DNA from 3 places in the Anaerobacillus sp. QJM3NY_32 genome. Region 2 is predicted to be linked to each of the others. Evidence: predicted binding sites of a transcription regulator. Region 2 holds the regulator's gene; each other region holds the start of a gene.

Region 1 (6,522 bases), 1.7 Mb from region 2:
CAGTGATTTTCTATGTCTTGTATGTTAGCAAAACGCTTGCTACACTTTGATCATTCTTAACGTAAAGGAGCATGTCGCAATGACTGGAGAAAAGCAGTTGCAGCAACAATTAATGGATCTTAATGAAAGAGAAATGAAGTTGCTTCAAAAGTTTGAAATAGAGCGTGAGACAATTATGAATCAAATGCACGGTAGCGCGTCTGTCGTTACAAGAGCTCCAATTTCCGAAATCGTAGAAACCCTTGAACGTTCTCAAGTGGCGATGGGGCCGCTTTACCTGACAGATCTACTAGAGAAGCATTATAGAATCACTATTTCAAAGTCATCCCTTTTTAATATCCTTGAAATGCTCGCAGAGTCAAAAGATTATCCTATTACTCGGATTAGTGAAAAAGGATTTAAATATAGTAAATAAGCTATAAAGGGTTGAATTTTGTCATTTGTTACTAACAACACAGATTTACTCGATTAGGGTATAAATCTAGAACCCAGTGTATTAGCAGAGCCATTAAGAAAGTAAAGGTGATTAGAATGGACAATGTATTCGAAGATACAAATATGAAGTCTACCAATGAGTCAAGAACGGCTAAAGCAACCGTAGTCAATCCGACTCATACAAATATTCATGGAACATTATTTGGGGGTCAACTGATGGCCTTCATTGATGACGTTGCTCTTATTTCAGCAACTCGTCATTCAAGAAGACCCTGTGTAACAGCATCAACTGATTCAGTGGATTTTCTTCATCCGATTAATCAAGGAGACATTGTTTGTCTTGAATCCATGGTGACGTGGACACACAAAACATCAATGGAGGTTTTTGTTAAAGCAATTGCAGAGAAAATGTTCACTGGTGAACGTCACGTATGTGCGACTGCGCTGTTAACATTTGTAGCCCTTGATGAAGAAGGAAATCCAGTTGAGGTACCAGGTGTTTACCCTGAAACAGAAGAGGAGAAATTCTTGAATGAAACAGCTGTTGAACGAAAAGAGATTCGTAAAGGTCGCAAAGGTGAAAGTAGAAAGCTAGCTCGTGAATTTGGAACTCCAAAGCCCTGGGATGCAGCTCAGTTTACTACATTGTAAAGTCGTTTCTTATCCTATGTGATAAGAAACGACTTTACAATGATGAGTTTTCTTTTCTGATCATAGCATTCTCTCCCTAACTTGTTGTAAGATGGGGGGAGAAGTTGTGATTAGAGAGGGGAACTTACCAGTATGCAAGGAATATTAATTGCTTTATTCGTTCCGGCAATTATCATGGTCGTGTTTACGCGAGTTACATATAATACTTACGTTAGTTTCGGGTTAACGATTTTATTTATGTGGGCTGTGTTTGGTGGAATCGATCATCCGATACATTTGATTGTCTTAACGATTTTGTCAGCGCTTGTTGGATTTTATTTTTCAATGAAAACACAAAAACAAAATAAGAAAAAAATGAAGTAGCGCCTATTTTAAAAAGAATAGGCGCTTCTTTTTCGTCCAATACTGGTAAATGAAGAGACACATTAGGCAAATAATATAGAGAAATAGAATGAGTAGGCCTGAAATCGACTGATGGAATAGCTGTAATAGAATACTAACTAACGTAAAAAAGTAAAGAATGCCAAGAAGATTTTTTAATGTGGTTTCAGTGAAAGAATCTGTCATTCCTGCTCCGATTCTAGCTCCAATGATCGCTCCAATCACTAAGAGAATGGCAAGGGTGATCGGAATGGTAACCGTTTGAATATATGAGAAGAAACCGGTCAATACAATGAAGAAGATGGAAGTTAAAGATGTACCCACTGCAAGTCGTGGCGGAAGACGTAGTACATGAATTAATAGTGGTACCATGACAAAACCGCCCCCCACTCCAAGAGTAGAAGAAATAAATCCGCCTAGTAAGCCGATTAAAATTGTTCGAAGAGGGGAAACAGAAATAGAAACATTTTCTTCATCTATAGTTTGTCCTTTGGAAAGCATGGATATGGAAAAGTATGCGAGAAGAACGATATATAAGATTGAGATAACTGGACCATCGATTTTGCTCTCTTCCAAATATAAGACAAGTGGTTTAGCAACCTGTGTTCCGATCATGCCACTAATCGATAGAAAAAGAGTCACTTTCCATAGAATTCTTTTACTTTGAATATACTTCAAAGATCCAGAAATCGAAGTGCTCATGCTATAAAGAAGGCTAATGGTGATTGCTGTTGCAGGTGAATAACCAAGTAACAAAAGAATAGGTGTGAGGAGAAATCCCCCGCCTACGCCAAAAAATCCTGAGACAGCACCGATTGAGAGGCCAAGTGGTAAAGCCCATAAAAGCAGCAATGTTAAAACTCCTTTGTAGTAAAACTTAGTACTGCGTGAATTCCGCTACACTGTGAATCAACCTTTAACAGCATACAATAGTTTTGTATGAAGAGAAAGATAACCTTGAAAATAAAATGCGAATATCAGTTCGCTTTAATTGAAGTTTAAACCATATTCTGTGATATAATAAGTGACATGGATGATAGGAACGGAGGCGAAGATGGTGGAAAAAAAGTTCGAGTTGGTATCTGATTATGAGCCTCAAGGCGACCAGCCTGAAGCCATTAAGAAACTTGTACAAGGTGTTCATAATAATGAACGCCATCAAACGTTGCTCGGCGCAACAGGAACTGGTAAAACGTTCACAATGTCTAACGTGATACAAGAGGTGAATAAACCGACCCTCATTATTGCGCACAATAAAACGCTTGCTGGTCAATTATATAGTGAATTTAAGGAGTACTTTCCGCATAACGCTGTGGAATATTTTGTGAGCTATTATGATTATTATCAACCAGAAGCGTACATACCTCAATCGGATACATTCATCGAAAAAGATGCAAGTATTAATGACGAAATAGATAAACTACGACATTCTGCAACATCAAGTTTGTTTGAGCGTAATGACGTCATTATTGTAGCAAGTGTTTCTTGTATTTATGGTCTTGGTAATCCAGAGGAATACAGAAGTCTAGTACTTTCAATTCGAAAAGGAATGGAAAAAGATCGTGATCAACTGTTGCGCGATATGGTCGATATTCAATATTCCCGGAATGATATTAATTTCACACGTGGTACGTTCCGCGTTAGAGGAGACGTTGTGGAAATTTTCCCTGTCTCACGAGATGAACACTGTATTCGCGTCGAATTTTTTGGAGATGAAATTGATCGAATTACTGAAGTGAATTCCCTAACAGGTGAAATTCTTGGAGAAAGAGAGCACGTGGCTATATTCCCGGCTTCACACTTCGTTACCCGTGAAGAAAAGTTAAAAATCGCGATACAGCGAATTGAAGCTGAGCTTGAAGAGAGACTGAAGATTTTAAATGAAGAAGGCAAACTTCTTGAAGCTCAGCGTCTTGAACAGCGAACGAGATACGATATTGAAATGATGGCTGAAATGGGCTTTTGTTCAGGAATTGAAAACTATTCTAGACATTTGACACTAAGAGAAGCAGGAGCAACGCCATATACATTAATGGACTACTTTCCAGATGATTTCTTAATTATGGTTGATGAATCTCACGTTACGCTTCCCCAAGTAAGAGGAATGTACAATGGAGACCAGGCAAGAAAAGGTGTGCTAGTGGATCATGGCTTCCGCTTACCATCAGCAAAAGACAATCGCCCTCTTCGCTTTGAAGAATTTGAAGAGAAGGCTCATCAATTTGTTTATGTATCTGCAACGCCAGGGACCTATGAAGAAGAGCATTCAACCAAAGTCGTCGAACAAATTATTCGCCCAACCGGTCTTCTTGATCCGACGATTGAAATTCGTCCAATCGAAGGTCAGATTGATGACCTATTAGATGAAATCAATCAGCGGTCTGCACGTAATGAACGGGTACTTGTGACGACGCTCACGAAAAAGATGTCAGAGGATTTAACGGATTATTTGCTTGAAATGGGGGTAAAGGTACGATACCTTCACTCTGAAATAAAGACTCTCGAAAGAATTGAAATTATTCGTGATCTCCGATTAGGTGTATTTGATGTTCTTGTTGGTATTAACCTTCTAAGGGAAGGTCTCGACATCCCAGAAGTATCTCTTGTTACAATTTTAGATGCAGATAAGGAAGGGTTCTTACGATCTGAGCGTTCTTTAATTCAAACAATCGGACGTGCTGCTCGAAATTCAGGTGGTCATGTTATCTTGTATGCTGATAAAATCACCAATTCAATGGAAGTGGCAATGAATGAAACGAGTCGTAGAAGAGAAATTCAACAAGAATACAACGAAAAATACGGCATTACGCCTACAACAATTCAAAAGAAAGTGCGTGAAGGTATAAGAGCAACGGTTGCAGCTGAAGATGGAGAAGAATACAAGATTCCTAAGCAAGGTAAGATGACGAAGCAAGAGCGTGCTAAAGTGATTGAAAATGTGGAAACTGAAATGAAGGAAGCTGCACGAGAACTGAATTTCGAACGTGCTGCAGAACTTCGTGACCTACTATTAGAGCTTAAAGCGGAAGGATGACGAACAGATGGCAAACGATGAGATCGTCGTCAAAGGGGCCAGAGCCCATAATTTAAAAAATATAGATGTATCGATCCCAAGAGATAAGCTTGTTGTTGTAACAGGCTTGTCAGGATCAGGGAAATCATCTCTAGCATTTGATACGATTTATGCAGAAGGACAGAGACGGTATGTTGAATCGTTATCAGCATATGCAAGACAATTCCTTGGACAGATGGATAAGCCGGATGTAGATGCTATTGAAGGTCTGTCTCCCGCCATTTCCATTGATCAAAAGACAACAAGTCGTAACCCTCGTTCAACGGTTGGAACGGTAACCGAGATTTATGACTACCTCCGTCTTCTATTTGCAAGAATCGGACGTCCTGTTTGTCCACGTCATGGCGTAGAAATTACGTCACAGACGATCGAGCAAATGGTTGATCGGATACTGACTTATGAAGAGCGAACTAAGCTCCAAATTCTATCCCCAGTCGTTTCAGGTCGTAAAGGTGAGCATGTGAAAGTATTAGAAGATATTAAGAAGCAAGGCTATGTTCGCGTACGAGTAGATGGAGAGATGTTGGAAGTTGCGGATGAGATCTCGCTAGAAAAAAACAAGAAACATTCCATTGAAGTTGTGATTGATCGTATTGTAGTGAAAGAAGGCGTTCAATCAAGATTAGCAGATTCACTTGAAACCGCCCTTAATCTTGGTGGTGGCCAGGTGATCGTAGATGTGATGGGGCAGGAAGAGCTTCTTTTCAATCAACATCATTCCTGTCCGTACTGTGGTTTTTCAATCGGGGAATTGGAGCCGAGATTATTTTCTTTTAACAGTCCATTTGGTGCTTGCCCTTCTTGTGACGGCTTAGGACTGAAACTTGAAGTGGATCTTGACCTAGTCATACCGGATTGGGACAAATCCCTTCGAGAACATGCCATTGCACCTTGGGAGCCGGTAAGTTCCAATTACTACCCGCAGCTACTTCAAAGTGTTTGTAATCATTTTGGAATTGATATGGATACCCCAGTAGACAAAATTCCTAGAGCACAGCTCGATAAAGTGCTTTATGGTAGCGATGGGGAAAAAGTTTACTTCCGTTATGAAAATGATTTTGGGCAGGTTCGTGAAAATAACGTTCCTTTTGAAGGAGTTATTCCAAACGTTGAACGACGCTATCGTGAAACTAGTTCTGATTATATCCGTGAGCAAATGGAAGCCTATATGGCACAAAAACCTTGTCCAACTTGTAAAGGTTATCGATTAAAGAAAGAAGCTCGCTCAGTCTTAATTAATGGGAAACATATTGGCGAAGCAACGGAGTATGCGATTAAAGATGCTGCTGGCTTTTTTGATCAGTTGGATTTAACTGCAAAAGAAGCTACAATCGGAAAAATGATTTTACGAGAAATCCAGGATCGACTTGGCTTCCTTGTCAATGTTGGTTTGGATTATTTAACGCTTAACCGATCAGCTGGTACATTATCCGGAGGTGAAGCGCAGCGGATTAGACTTGCAACCCAGGTAGGATCAAGATTAATGGGTGTACTGTATATTTTGGATGAACCGTCTATCGGACTACATCAGCGTGACAACGATCGTTTAATATCAACCCTTCAGAACATGCGGGATCTTGGAAATACACTTATCGTTGTGGAGCATGATGAAGATACGATGTTAGCGGCAGATCATATTATTGATATAGGACCTGGTGCAGGAGCCCACGGTGGATACATTACGTCAGAAGGCTCGCCTGCTGAAATAATGGATGACGAGGATTCTTTAACAGGGGAATATTTATCAGGCAAGAAATTTATCCCTGTTCCGAGTGAGCGTCGAAAACCAGACGGTCGATATATTGAAATAGTAGGCGCAAAAGAAAATAATCTAAAAAACACTAAGGCGAAGATTCCAATTGGATTATTCACCTGTGTAACGGGTGTATCTGGCTCTGGTAAAAGTACACTTATTAATGAAATTTTATATAAGGCACTTGCTCAGAAACTCCATAAAGCAAAGGATAAACCAGGTGAGCATA
Region 2 (6,522 bases):
GAGGATTATATGCCAGTGATTGAAATGTGGCTAAAACAGTTTTCTTCACATGATGGATTTCAAGCAGGTATTGTGTACAATGAAAGATTAGCAGGCGTGGTAGGATTCCATGGCATCGATTGGTCTAACAAGAAAACGAGTATTGGCTATTGGCTATCAGATAAGTTCCAGGGTAAGGGGATTATGACAGCTGCCGTTAATGAACTAATTGTCCAGGCATTTGAAGTATACAAATTGAACCGAATTGAAATACAGTGCGGGATAGAGAATAAAAAAAGTCAGGGAATTCCGAGACGTCTTGGTTTTAAACCCGATGGAATCATAAAAGACGCTGAATATTTGTACGATCACTTTCATGACACCATCCTGTACAGTCTTCTCGCGAAAGAATGGAATGAATATCGTGAGAGTTAATAAACGCACAGAATTTAAATTGACTATAGCGTATAGGGGTATGAATGAGGTGTATTAATGGGAAAGTTGTATTTTTATAGCGATCAAGTAAATGAAACACCCGGCAACCGTAGATTAGATGGATTACTGTTTAGTGGTGGAAACAAAAAGATTAGCTACATACCTTCAACGGAGGATAAAGAAAAGCATTATTTTGGAGCTAAAGTGAATTATTATCGAAACTATGGAATCGAGAATATCATGTTTTTCGATTTATACAGTGAATTTGAACCTATGAAAATAGATGAATTATTGAGTTCAGATATAATCCATCTCTCAGCAGGTAATCCGCTAGAATTTAGTAAGGCTCTCAATCATCGGCATATGGATCATGTTCTTTTAGATTTCTATAATCGCGGAGGAATTCTTGTTGGGGTGAGCGGAGGAGCGGTTCAACTCGGTAGATCTACAAAGCTATTTCAGATGTATACAGAAAAAACTAGCGAGGCGGTGCACCAAACTATGGGTCTTGTCGATTTCGAGTTTTTACCTCACTACAATCGCTGGAGTTCAGATTATAAGAGTAAAGTTTGGGAGTACGCTAAGAGAACAGGAACAACTGTTTATGCAGCTAATGACGGCGATGGAATTATTTTTGAAGAGGGTAAACTACAAATGATTGGTGATATAGTAGTGATGAATAGTGAGTTGTAATGGCACTATCTCAGTGAGATATGGTACATCACTACAATTGCTTGTTTTATAGGAGGACTAAAAATGGATGTATTTGAAGAATATCTAGCAAAGATAGAGAACCTGCAGCACCGAGAGCGAACGGAACAAATTTTGACCTGGGTACAAAATGAATTTCCAAACCTGGTGCCGAAAATTGCCTGGAATCAGCCAATGTTTACAGATCACGGAACATTTATTATTGCCTTTAGCGTAGCAAAACATCATTTGGCTGTTGCCCCTGAAAAGACTGGAATTGTTCATTTTTCTGAAGAAATGAAACTTGCTGGCTATGATCACACTAAACAACTAATGCGTATTCCGTGGGGTAGTTCAGTTGAATTTTCATTACTTAAAAAAATGATCGAATTCAATATTCATGATAAGGCAGACTGTTCAACTTTCTGGCGCAAGTGAATAAATAGACGGGACAGGCTTCTATTTGGACCAACCGCTTGGTAGTCGCTATGTGAGATTAACGTTTAAAACTAAATGAGGTTCATATATGGTCAACGGGAACCCTTCTATTTATTTTTGCCCATATTGGCATCATTATGTGACTCATCGGGATAGCGGCTTCTGTTATGAAATTACAGGTAAGTGAAAAAATACACGTGTATAAATTAAGTAATAATAAATTACGGCGTAGGGCAAGTTCCATCAGCGAGCTTGCTCCTTTTTAGTACAAATTAATTCAGTCTGGAAAAATCGAAAAAGGCTAGAAATGCAGTTCATTAAATGATAGGTAAGCTTATCTATATGTCGAAAGATGCAGAGAAAACGTCACGGTTTTCTTTAACATAAGTATGTTATCCATACATGATCCACTTCGAATGATTCATTTTTGATCAGAATACTTGTAATAGTTTGAAAAATACAACCTCATATCTCTAAAATAGAAGATAGTTCAACTAGAAGAGGAGGAAAAAAGACATATGAAATCCAGGAAATGGAAATATGGAATTGCGCTTTTTATTGTAGGGATATTAACTTTCGGTTTCTTACCGTTAACTGGAAGTGCCAAAGGTGATTGCTTTAACACTGATGCGGCGCTAACACCAGAGGAGCAGCGAATGGAAGACGGTGCCCCAATCCCACAGCAAATTATGGATAAGGCGGAGTTTACAGTTTTTGCGGATGAATTTAAGGAGGATTTGTGCAAAGCGAAAAGTGTAAAAAAAGCAGAGAAAGTGATCGAAAAGCATGGTGAGAAGCTGTGGGAGACGGCTGTTGCTCGAGCTCAGGGAGAACGAAATGATTTAGGGGAACTAGATCGTTATGATGATCGCCCGCTTTATTGGACTCGATTACATATGACTGCTGCCCTCAGGCAATGGGAACCTTCATATACAGTAACGGAGAAAAAGCAAGAAGAACTGATGAAGAAACTAGAGTACACGTCAAGGGGAATTACTTCTATTGATTTTCCAAAAGGGAAGAAAGTTAAGCGTATTTTAGTAAGCGGATTTGATCCATACCGTTTAGAACAGGAATTTAGGAGATCAAACCCTTCTGGCGCTGCAGCGCTTCAGATGGATGGGAAAGTCGTTTTGACGGAAGAAGGTCCAGCTTTTATTCAAGCAGCGAATTTTCCGGTACGATGGGATGATTTTGATGAAGGAATCGTTGAAGATACTTTTGGACCTTACCTGGTTAATAGTAAAGAGCAGGTGGATCTCATGATGACAATCAGTCAAGGTGGTCCAAAAGCTATGACCATCGAAGGGTTTGCCGGGAGATGGCGCACAGGGGTTGGAAACACTCTTGAAGATCGCTCAGAAGTTATTCCGACAGTGAGCAATTGGCCGATGCCTGAAAAACTGCCGGAATTTATTGAAACAACGCTTCCTTACAAGGAAATGATTGCAGCCAATACTGGACCATGGCCGGTAGAAAGAGGCGATGAAGTATGCGAATGGCTCGCACCAGAATATCGTGATAAACCGTATGAGTGCCATGAAGGGGGTCCGACTGAAGGATCAAAAGCTCGTAAAGGAGGAGGCGGAAGCTACTTATCGAATGAAAGTCAGTACCGATCCAATCGCGTGCGAATTGGGATAGGAGCTTATGATATTCCGGGTGGACACCTTCACGTAGCCGCTCAGGAGTACTATCCTGAAGATCCTTCCGTTTATATCACTGATGAGTTCCAAAAGTTCCGTCAGGCGACAGTAGATCAAACAGTTGAATTAGTTATAGCGGCTTCAGAGGCTGCTGAAAAGTAACCGTTTAAGAATTATGTTAGAAGTATACAAAACCGCCCTTTATTTAAATGAAGGGCGGTTTTGTATAGCCTTTAAGAGTTAAAAGTAGGTAGGTGAGGTTGGTTGTAATGTAAAGCTACACCCCTATGCTCTTCAAACTGCGATCATTTACACAGACGGAGGGGTTAATAAATAAAAGAAGAGAAGAAGCTCGTATTGATATAGCCCAGAAAGCTTATATAACATAAAAAAAGAAGCGCACGCAGCGCTTCTAGTGAATGGAGCGAAAGACCCCAATTACTTTACCAAGAATAGAAACGGAATCAAGAATGATCGGTTCCATCGATGAGTTTTCCGGTTGAAGTCGGAAGTAGTTGCTTTCTTTAAAGAATCGTTTAACAGTTGCTTCAGCTTCATCTGTCATCGCGACAACAATATCACCGTTATTTGCAGTTGGTTGTTGCTTCACAATAACCATATCACCGTTATAAATACCAGCTTCGATCATACTATCCCCTTCAATCACTAGAATAAAGGTATGTTCTTCATCCTGTGCAAACTGTTCTGGAAGCGGGAAGTATTCTTCTACATTTTCAATGGCAGTGATGGGTTGACCAGCAGTTACTTTACCAATGACGGGAACGTTTACAGTATGTTGACGAGGAATATCGATCGTTTCATCAAGACCAAGCACTTCGATGGCTCTTGGTTTTGTTGGGTCTCGTCTGATATACCCTTTTTTCTCGAGTCTTGCCAGGTGGCCATGGACAGTGGAGCTTGAAGCAAGTCCAACAGCTTCGCCAATTTCTCTTACGGAGGGTGGATAACCCTTTTGCTTAACTTCGACTTTAATAAAGTCCAGAATGTCCTGCTGACGCTTTGATAGTTTCATAATATCTGGCACCTCGTTCCAATCTATCTATTTGTTAGTAGTATACCAGAATTTTTGTTCGCATACAAACATAAGTTCGAAGAAATTAGTTGACACGAACAGAGGTTCTGATATACTAAAAACAGAACAAATATTCGCATATGGGGTGATTGGGATGAGAAAGCAAGCTGGGGGCTTGTCTGGAGTTGATTTTCTTGTCATTATATCTTTTGTAGCTGTGTTAATTATTGTGTTTCTATCTTTGCGAACAGCTGCAGCTGAGGAGTATGATCGTTATACAACGGTACAATTGGAGCAGGGAGATACTGTTTTAGAAATTGCGGAAGAATACCGTACTGCTCATGAGTTGTCTGATCGGAAGTTCGTCAGTTGGGTTGAAGAAGTGAATAGCATTGATGCAAACCGAATTACAGCAGGAGATACTCTCATCATCCCTGTTGAAGCGAACGCTACCGCACTTGGGGGTAAAGAATAAAGTATGAACGCCGTTATTTATTGTCGGGTAAGCACAAAGAAAGAAGCACAGGAGTCTTCTCTTGCCAGGCAAAAAGAAGAACTACAACGATTTGCATCACAGTCAGGTTTTATTATACAGCGCTTGATTGAAGAAAAGCACAGCGGGTATGACATTGATCGTGATGGCATACTTGAGGTGCTTGACTTATTGAAAGAGGGGCATGTTGAGGCATTGCTCATTCAAGATGAAACAAGACTTGGGAGAGGGAATGCAAAGATCGCTCTTCTACATGCCGTCCATAAATATGGAGGGACGATTTATACAGTGAATCAAAACGGAGAACTTCAATTGTCGGAATCTGATTCGATGGTTCTTGAGATCGTTAGTATCGTTGAAGAATTTCAGCGCAAGCTTCATAATCTGAAAATTAAACGTGGAATGGACAAGGCGGTTAAAGAAGGCTATCGACCACAGCGAAACCTCAGCCATCAAAATCAAGGTGGGCGTGAGCGGGTGGAAGTTCCAATCGAAGAAATTGTTAATCTACGAAACCGTGGTCTTACGTTTAATGAGATAGCTGCAACGCTTAAAGGATTTGGACATCACGCTTCGAAAGCAACGGTACATAGACGTTATCAGGAATATGTTGACGAGCAGAACGAGAAGCACTAAACTTGTCTATGTTCAAAACATGCGTTAGCATGTGAGATACAAGTTTCAGTAAAGGAGCTATTTTACATGCCTTTTGAAGATAAACTCCAAAGAATTAACGAGCTATCTCGTAAAGCAAAAGAGTCATCATTAACAGAAGATGAGAAAAAAGAACAGAAAAAGCTACGTAAGGAATATTTAGCAAATTTCCGTTCTTCTTTCAAAAACCAACTTCATTCTATAAAAGTTGTGGATGAAGAAGGCACAGATGTAACACCTGAAAAGCTTAAGGAAAGCAAGAAAAACCGTCGCTTTCTTCAGTAGAAAATAGCCTAATTTTGCGAAAAGCAAAATTAGGCTATTTTTATGGTTGCAATTTTTCAAATATTCGTTATACTGTACTATAACAAGATGTACTAATACAAAACGGAGAGGGCGGATATGATGTTTGTTGTAACTGATTCTGCAGCTGAGTTTTACAAAAATGAAATGGAACTTGGTAACGGTGATTGCTTGAGGTTATTCGTACGCTACGCAGGGAGTGGAGACAGCGGAGGTTTTTCTCTTGGGGTCATGTCTGATAAGCCTTCATATGATGATTATAAGCAAGAAATTGGAGGAGTTACGTACTTCGTTCGACCGGACGATCAATGGTTTGTTGATCGAATGAAGCTTGATTATGATGAGAGATCCGGCGGTGTTCTTTGTGACCTGCCGAGTATGGCATAGCATTCTAAAGACCTGTACTATAACATATATGTTATAGTACAGGTCTTTTTGATTTCGACAAAACTAGTGAAAGCTAGCCTCCATGTATAGACAATCATTTTATGAGAACTCATTTATACTTTCTTTTATATGAGTGGATTCTTGGGCAGGGGGGGAGTTATATGAGGCATTACGAAATGTACTTCGTTAAGCAGCACATTGCAGAACAATATGCTGGTAAGGAGCATCTGTTGTATCAACTTTTCCTCGAAAGGAAGCGGGCCATACAGGCTGATCAGAAAGAGCTTCTAGAAAAACAGGTAGCCTTTATTACAGAGCCTGTGGAAGAAGAAGAACTAAATACCTGTTTGGTCAATGAATTGGGTGGCTTTCGCACGTATGAATATAAAAATGAAGGGCATCGATTGTGTATTAAACAATCTAAAAGTGATGCATCTTTATTTGTAAGAAGCGAGAAGATAAAT
Region 3 (6,522 bases), 650 kb from region 2:
ATCGAAATAGAAATAAAACAGCCAATGACAAACAAACCTACGATTAAAAGATTAGCCGGTAGAATTGATATACCTAAATTAACAATCGAATCTACTGCTCCAATTTTTTCAGCTGTTCCGGCAAACGCCCCAGCCAGTAAAAAGACCAAAATCATTAATATGATATTCGTATTACCTGCTCCACGACAAAACACTTCCACTTTTTTCATAAAGCTTTCTTTTCGATTCATCGAAAGAGCTACGCCCGCCGCAATTAGAGAAGCGAGAATAACAGGCATACTATAAAAGTCCTTTGTTATGATAGCTGTACCAATAAAAAGCACAATAAATATTCCAAGGGGAAGTAAAGCCAGGCCGTTCCCCTTTATTTCTTTCTCCATTATTCATGTCTCCTTCATCTTTTATTCTGTCTCAATAAAAAAAGCCCACTTCAAGAGAAGAAGGCTTTTGCACTTATCTCTCAAGATTTCTCTTGCTGGAAGCAGCACCTTTCTGATGATCAGAGGTTGCTGAAGCTTCTTTGGGCCAGGTCCCTCCACTTCTCTTAATAAGAAATATACAATTATTAATGAGCGCATGCTTCATTTTACTTTTTCATAACGAGCTTTACTTTATCACGCATTATTCTGATGAGTCAACTTTGATTAACTGCATCAAAATAAACTCCTCATCCTTTAAGGAGTTTACCTGATTAACTAGTCTGGTTCAAGCTTTGTATGACTACCAATTTTTGCAATAGATCAATCTTTATTTTCCTAAAAACCACTCAATATCCTTCATAATCGATTCCGGTTTTTCTTCTGGTAGAAGGTGACCGGTTTTTTCATAGATGATCAGTTTAGCATTTGGGAGATCCTTACTGAGACGCTTCCCAATTTTCAACGGCACAACTCTGTCATTTTCTCCCCATATTAGTAGGCTAGGTGTATGAATTTGATTTAGTTCAACTTCTGACAAATCTCCTTCGCGATCTCGAATCATCCTAACTAATGACCGAAAGATACCCTCATTGAAGAAAGGTTGGATATATCCATCCATCATTTCTTCATCGATAAGGGAAGGATCATAAACACAATTAAGCAAATTTCCTCTAACACCTTTTCGATAAAGCCACCTTTTCAAGTATACCGAGAAAAAAGGTAAGTACGATGTATACACTAGACTCTGTTTAGCCTTTTCAAGATATCCTGAACTGCACAGTAAAATATTCTTACTAACGAGATCATCTTTCATAGCCGAGGCTCTCATTGCTACTTGCCCACCCATAGAATGGCCGATCATAACAGTATGATCAATTGAAAGCCTTTCTAAAAGTTCAACCACCACTTCCGCATAATTATGATAAGAGTGGACAAAACGATTAGACTTTTCACTTTTTCCGAACGGAGGAAGATCAATGGCAACAACAGTATATGCCTTTGTTAATAATGGTATCAATCTTCTGAAGCTGAAGCTCGACGATAGAAAACCGTGAAGAAGCGTTAATACTGGCCGATCGACGGCTGTGTCATTTCTATAGTATTCATAGTGAATATCAATTCCTTTGATCTTTTCCGTATTTTGTTTAAGATTTTGAGCTAATAGCATCTTTCATCTCACTCCGGATTTTGAATTCATCTGATCTGATTCACCCTTCGTTTCTAACCAGACAGGATGGTCTCACTTATTCAGGTTTGACTTTATAATTATTTTACCCCAATCCTGAAATGAAAAACTTTTTTTACATCCGAGAGGATACTCCATTTTTTTCATTCTAACTCTACGTGCACAAGGTCCAGCAGCTTTATCGTTGTCCTTTTTTCATTATGGTCAATAATACGCAGTTCTTTCGTAAGTGGATCTACATAGTCCACATATCCAAAGAGAGTTTTCGTTTCTCCCCCACTAAAGTGTTGAAAACAAAGCGAGTTGTGATTGGCCATTGCTTCACATATTGTTTCATTCATTTCCGCCATTCTTTGTTCATCAAGTACCGGCTTTTCACTTTTTTTCTCTTCGGTTTTCCAATCTCTTAGCTCTTTCACATGCTCAGGTAACATCATTGACGTCCATTTTATATTTCCGCGATCACGAATCACGCTTCTTCCCCCTTCTATGCTTTATGACCACCCACAAGTTTACTTCTATGCAGTGCCGTACCGGCCTTTGTGTATGAAACGGCACGAAGCAGCGCATCTGAGCCATATTTCTCACGGATCGAATCCATCACATATCCGAGATCCCGCTGCTTTGGGCGTGACGCGTTAAATAAGTCCAACTGCACTTCTTCATCATTGCAAATATTTGAAAGGGTAATGGAAATCTTACGAACCGTTTTTCTTCCAAAGAACTCCTCAAATAACTGAAGACATACATTGTATATTTCGAGCGTAATAGCAGTCGGGCTGTGGATACTCCTTGAACGGTGAAAGCCACCCCCGCCTTCTTCTTTACTATAACCAATCCCAAGGCTAATCGTACGCCCTGCCTTCCGGGCTTTTCTCGCACGTCTTGCAACTTCTTCACTCATCTCAAGAATGACGTGTTGAATGTCTTTTTCGTCATGGTAATCTCGCAACAAAATTTGGCTTTTCCCATAGCTAATCTGTCCCTGCATAATCGGCGCACCCATTTCAGAAAGATCGATGCCCCACGCATGATGATAGAGCTGATTTCCCATAATACCGAATTTTTCTTCTAGTAGATGTAGCGGGTAATGCGCAAGCTGCTTTACATTCATAATCCCCATTCGATTTAACGTTCGCTCGACACGCGATCCGATACCCCACATTTGACTTAGCGGGGAAAGCGGCCAGAGTTTTTTAGGAATATCTTCATAAGTCCATTCTGCAATCCCTTTTTCTTTCGCTTCCAGATCGAGACAAAGCTTTGCCATTAAAAGATTTGGGCCAATCCCTATGGCACATGGTAATCCGAATGTCTCTCTTATTTCATTTCTGATCTTGTGAGCTACTTCAAATTTGTTCCCCCAAAGTCGTTCTGTCCCATCAACCTGCAAAAACGATTCATCAACGCTATACGTATGGATACATTCTGATGGTACATAACGATGAAAAAGCCTCGTTATTTCCATTGATTGTTTTAAATATGAAGACATTCTCGCATTAACGATATGAATGTTTTTATTATTTGGAATTTCAAATAGTCTGCTCCCTGTTCGTATTCCAAATTCCTTCTTTAGTGCCGGAGACGCTGCTAGCACAACACTTCCCTGTCGCTCGGTATCACCAACAACCGCGAGATAGCATGTAAGTGGATCAAGCCCCATCTCTACTGCTGAACAACTTGCATAAAAACTTTTCATATCAATACATAGGATTGTTTTCTTTGGAAATTTAGAATAATCCATTTGTATCCCCCCTTCTCCTAATCAAAAGAACGTTTGTTCCCTTTATATATACCCGTATTTTAACCGAATATACGTTCTCTTTACAATAAGTACTTTCTTCCAATCATAAAACGATTCACTTAGCATCACCCTTTTTTCTAAAGTAACGAAAAGTACCGGAAGAAGAGTAACAATGAACTTAACGATATTCACTCCAAAGTTAGTCATCAGAGCACATACGTATTGGAGATCCTACACTTGTTCCATTAACAGATAGGGAAGTAGAAATACTCGCGCATCAATCTCTAAACGCACAGAAAAAGAACCAGGATATGCCGTTTCATATGGTCATTAACGCCATTATTTATTAGCACACCACCTCCTGAGTCTAAAGAACCAATACCTTTTTTTAAAATAACAGGTATATCTCCCTATAACTCTATCCAAAAGGATAGGTCTTAACTATCAAAATAGTTTAAATAGTTTGAATACTAAATCTTTTATGGTAATGTTAGCTCATCTTAATCACGAGGGGGATATAGAATGGGAAAGAAAAAAAATTTACTTTCAATCGGTTTATCAGTGGGGCTCGTTAGTACCATGCTCGCACCATCCTCAACATTTGCAGCAGCAGATACGAATATGAATAAAGAAACAGGAACACCTACTTTTGTTTCAGGAAAACTAACAAAAGCAAGCTCTCAAAATGCCAATCAAGTACTATTTGATTACTTGAACGAACAGAAAAACCTGTACAAGTTTAGTGGATCTTCCGCTAAGGATTCCTTTAAAATCCTATCAAAAGAAAAGGACGATCTTGGTTTTACGGTTTTTCGATTACAACAACTTCATGAAGGAACACCTGTTTATGGTTCAACTCAAACGGCTCATGTTGATGAAAGTGGTATTTTAACAGCCGTATCAGGTACAGTTATTCCAGACCTTGGGTCGAAGAAAGAGCTTAAAAAAGCAACAAAATTCAAGAAACAGGACGCCGTTAAAAAAGCAGAAGAAGATCTCGGTTTTTCACCAGCCTATGAACAAAAACCCGAATCCAACCTTGTCGTCTATACTGAAGGAGAGTCTGCAACGTATGCTTACCATGTGACCTTGAACTTCCTCTCGCCTGAACCGGGTAACTGGCAATACATAATTGATGCAACAAGTGGTGAAGTTCTAACAAGCTTCAATGCTCTACACGAAGCAAAAAAAGAAGGAGTCGGCAAGCCAGGTGGTGGTGATAATGTTACCGGAACAATTAAGACGGCAAGTGGAACTGGTGTACTTGGTGATCAAAAAACGTTCAATACGCTACTTTCCTCTTCAACTTATTACTTGAAAGACACTACGCGAGGTGGCGGAATCTTAACATATGATGCGGCAAATCGCACAAAACTGCCAGGCTCTTTATGGGCAGATTCGGATAACTCCTTTAACGCAAGCTATGACGCGGCTGCAGTCGACGCTCACTACTATGCAGGAGCGACGTATGATTATTATAAAGATGTCTTCAACCGAGATAGTTATGACGGAAACGGTTCACCACTAAAGTCCACCGTACATTACGGACGCAACTACAATAATGCGTTCTGGAACGGAAGCCAAATGGTCTATGGTGATGGAGATGGCTCAACTTTTGTATCCCTTTCAGGTGGTGAAGATGTTGTTGCTCATGAATTGACACACGCTGTCACTGATACAACAGCTGACTTAATTTATCAAAATGAATCAGGAGCACTGAATGAATCCATGTCTGATGTATTCGGAACGCTTGTAGAATACTACGACAGCAATAACCCTGACTGGTTAATCGGAGAAGATATTTATACACCAGGTACATCCGGGGATGCTCTTCGTTCAATGTCAGACCCATCCCAATTCGGAGACCCTGATCATTACTCTGTCCGCTATACTGGTTCTCAAGATAATGGCGGCGTTCATATCAACAGCGGCATCATGAACAAAGCAGCTTATCTGCTGAGTGAAGGCGGTACATTCTATGGGGTAACCGTATCAGGAATTGGAAAAGACAAACTCGGCGCTATTTACTACCGCACCCTTACGCAATACTTAACCGCTTCTTCAAACTTTAGTCAGATGAGATCAGCAGCAGTACAAGCTGCCACTGATCTTTATGGAAGCGGAAGCTCAGAAGTTCAATCTGTAAAACAGGCTTTTAATGCAGTTGGAGTTCAATAGAAAGAAGTTAGGCAGGCAGCCAATGGCTACCTGTCTTTTCGTTATGTCAGGGTTTTATAAGTATTCAAACGGGTAAAAGGGTGCTAGACCTTAAAAGGAGGAAGGAGGAAGGACAAATGGGAATTTTCAAAGAGGATACGCTTAAGCATGAACATGTTCTCATTACCGGAGCCACGGGTGGTATTGGATATGAAACCGCAAAGGCCGCCGTAAAAGCCGGTGCTACGATTACGATAACCGGAAGAAATAAAGATAAATTAACTCAGCTGAAGCAGGAGTGCGAAGAGTTAGTAACGGAAGCAACGGTTGCTGTTCTTCCTGCTGATTTAAACAATGAGAAAGATCGTTCTACTCTTATCGAAAGTGCTATTAAATATAACGGAAGCATCACAGGGTTAGTTAACTCAGCAGGAATTGGCGGCGGCGATACGCTTGATCAATTAGAAGAAGAAGATCTTCGCAAAGTAATGGAGCTAAATTATACCTCGACTGTTTTACTGACTCAACTTGTGTATAAGCGAATGCGTGAGGATAAGAAGAAAGGGGCGATTGTAAACCTCTCTTCTCTCTCAGGTCTTAGAGGAACTTTTGGTAACACGGCCTATAGCGCTTCAAAGTTTGCTATAACTGGCTTCACGCAGTCGTTTGCCCACGAGGCTATCCGTGATGGAATTAGAGTTAACGCAGTATGTCCCGGCTTCGTTGATACAGAAATGGGCCGAAACAGTATTGCTTCTAAAGGGGAGAGACAGAATAAAAGCTTTGAGGAAGAATTAAAGGCTGTAGAAGCAGCAATGCCATCTGGAAGAATTACGCAGCCTGAAGAAGTCGCCAATAGCATCATTTACCTTCTCTCAAATGCGTCAGAAAACATTATTGGCGAATCGCTCAAAATTTCAGGTGGAAGCGTTATGCGCTAGGTGCTTTGGAGAAATTACCTACAAATCAAAAATGACTCATGCTTGAAGAAAGCATGAGTCATTTTTGATTGGAGC

The links. The regulator LexA, encoded in region 2, represses DNA repair genes until DNA is damaged. The targets are predictions, from matches to a motif close to CGAACATATGTTCG.
Region 1: the regulator LexA is predicted to act here: its motif matches at 2,439-2,452, upstream of uvrB (excinuclease ABC subunit UvrB).
Region 3: the regulator LexA is predicted to act here: its motif matches at 3,414-3,427, upstream of AC0VYH_RS13760 (Y-family DNA polymerase).

The regions. Positions count from the first base shown of each region.
Region 1 is NZ_CM149684.1:3,630,881-3,637,402, reverse strand. Features, by position in the region: gene AC0VYH_RS18960 (hypothetical protein) at 80-415, shown strand; gene AC0VYH_RS18955 (acyl-CoA thioesterase) at 532-1,086, shown strand; gene AC0VYH_RS18950 (DUF2198 family protein) at 1,219-1,449, shown strand; gene AC0VYH_RS18945 (sulfite exporter TauE/SafE family protein) at 1,453-2,319, opposite strand; gene uvrB (excinuclease ABC subunit UvrB) at 2,525-4,501, shown strand; gene uvrA (excinuclease ABC subunit UvrA) at 4,509-6,522, shown strand, end outside.
Region 2 is NZ_CM149684.1:1,967,568-1,974,089, forward strand. Features, by position in the region: gene AC0VYH_RS10455 (GNAT family N-acetyltransferase) at 1-414, shown strand, start outside; gene AC0VYH_RS10460 (Type 1 glutamine amidotransferase-like domain-containing protein) at 472-1,107, shown strand; gene AC0VYH_RS10465 (iron chaperone) at 1,171-1,542, shown strand; gene AC0VYH_RS10470 (hypothetical protein) at 2,061-3,350, shown strand; gene lexA (transcriptional repressor LexA) at 3,601-4,224, opposite strand; gene yneA (cell division suppressor protein YneA) at 4,376-4,696, shown strand; gene AC0VYH_RS10485 (YneB family resolvase-like protein) at 4,700-5,350, shown strand; gene AC0VYH_RS10490 (DUF896 domain-containing protein) at 5,417-5,653, shown strand; gene AC0VYH_RS10495 (HesB/YadR/YfhF family protein) at 5,771-6,058, shown strand; gene sirA (sporulation inhibitor of replication protein SirA) at 6,220-6,522, shown strand, end outside.
Region 3 is NZ_CM149684.1:2,615,805-2,622,326, forward strand. Features, by position in the region: gene AC0VYH_RS13745 (Na+/H+ antiporter NhaC family protein) at 1-380, opposite strand, end outside; SAM riboswitch class I at 451-554, opposite strand; gene AC0VYH_RS13750 (alpha/beta fold hydrolase) at 748-1,587, opposite strand; gene AC0VYH_RS13755 (YolD-like family protein) at 1,749-2,078, opposite strand; gene AC0VYH_RS13760 (Y-family DNA polymerase) at 2,093-3,349, opposite strand; gene AC0VYH_RS13765 (M4 family metallopeptidase) at 3,872-5,527, shown strand; gene AC0VYH_RS13770 (SDR family NAD(P)-dependent oxidoreductase) at 5,644-6,447, shown strand.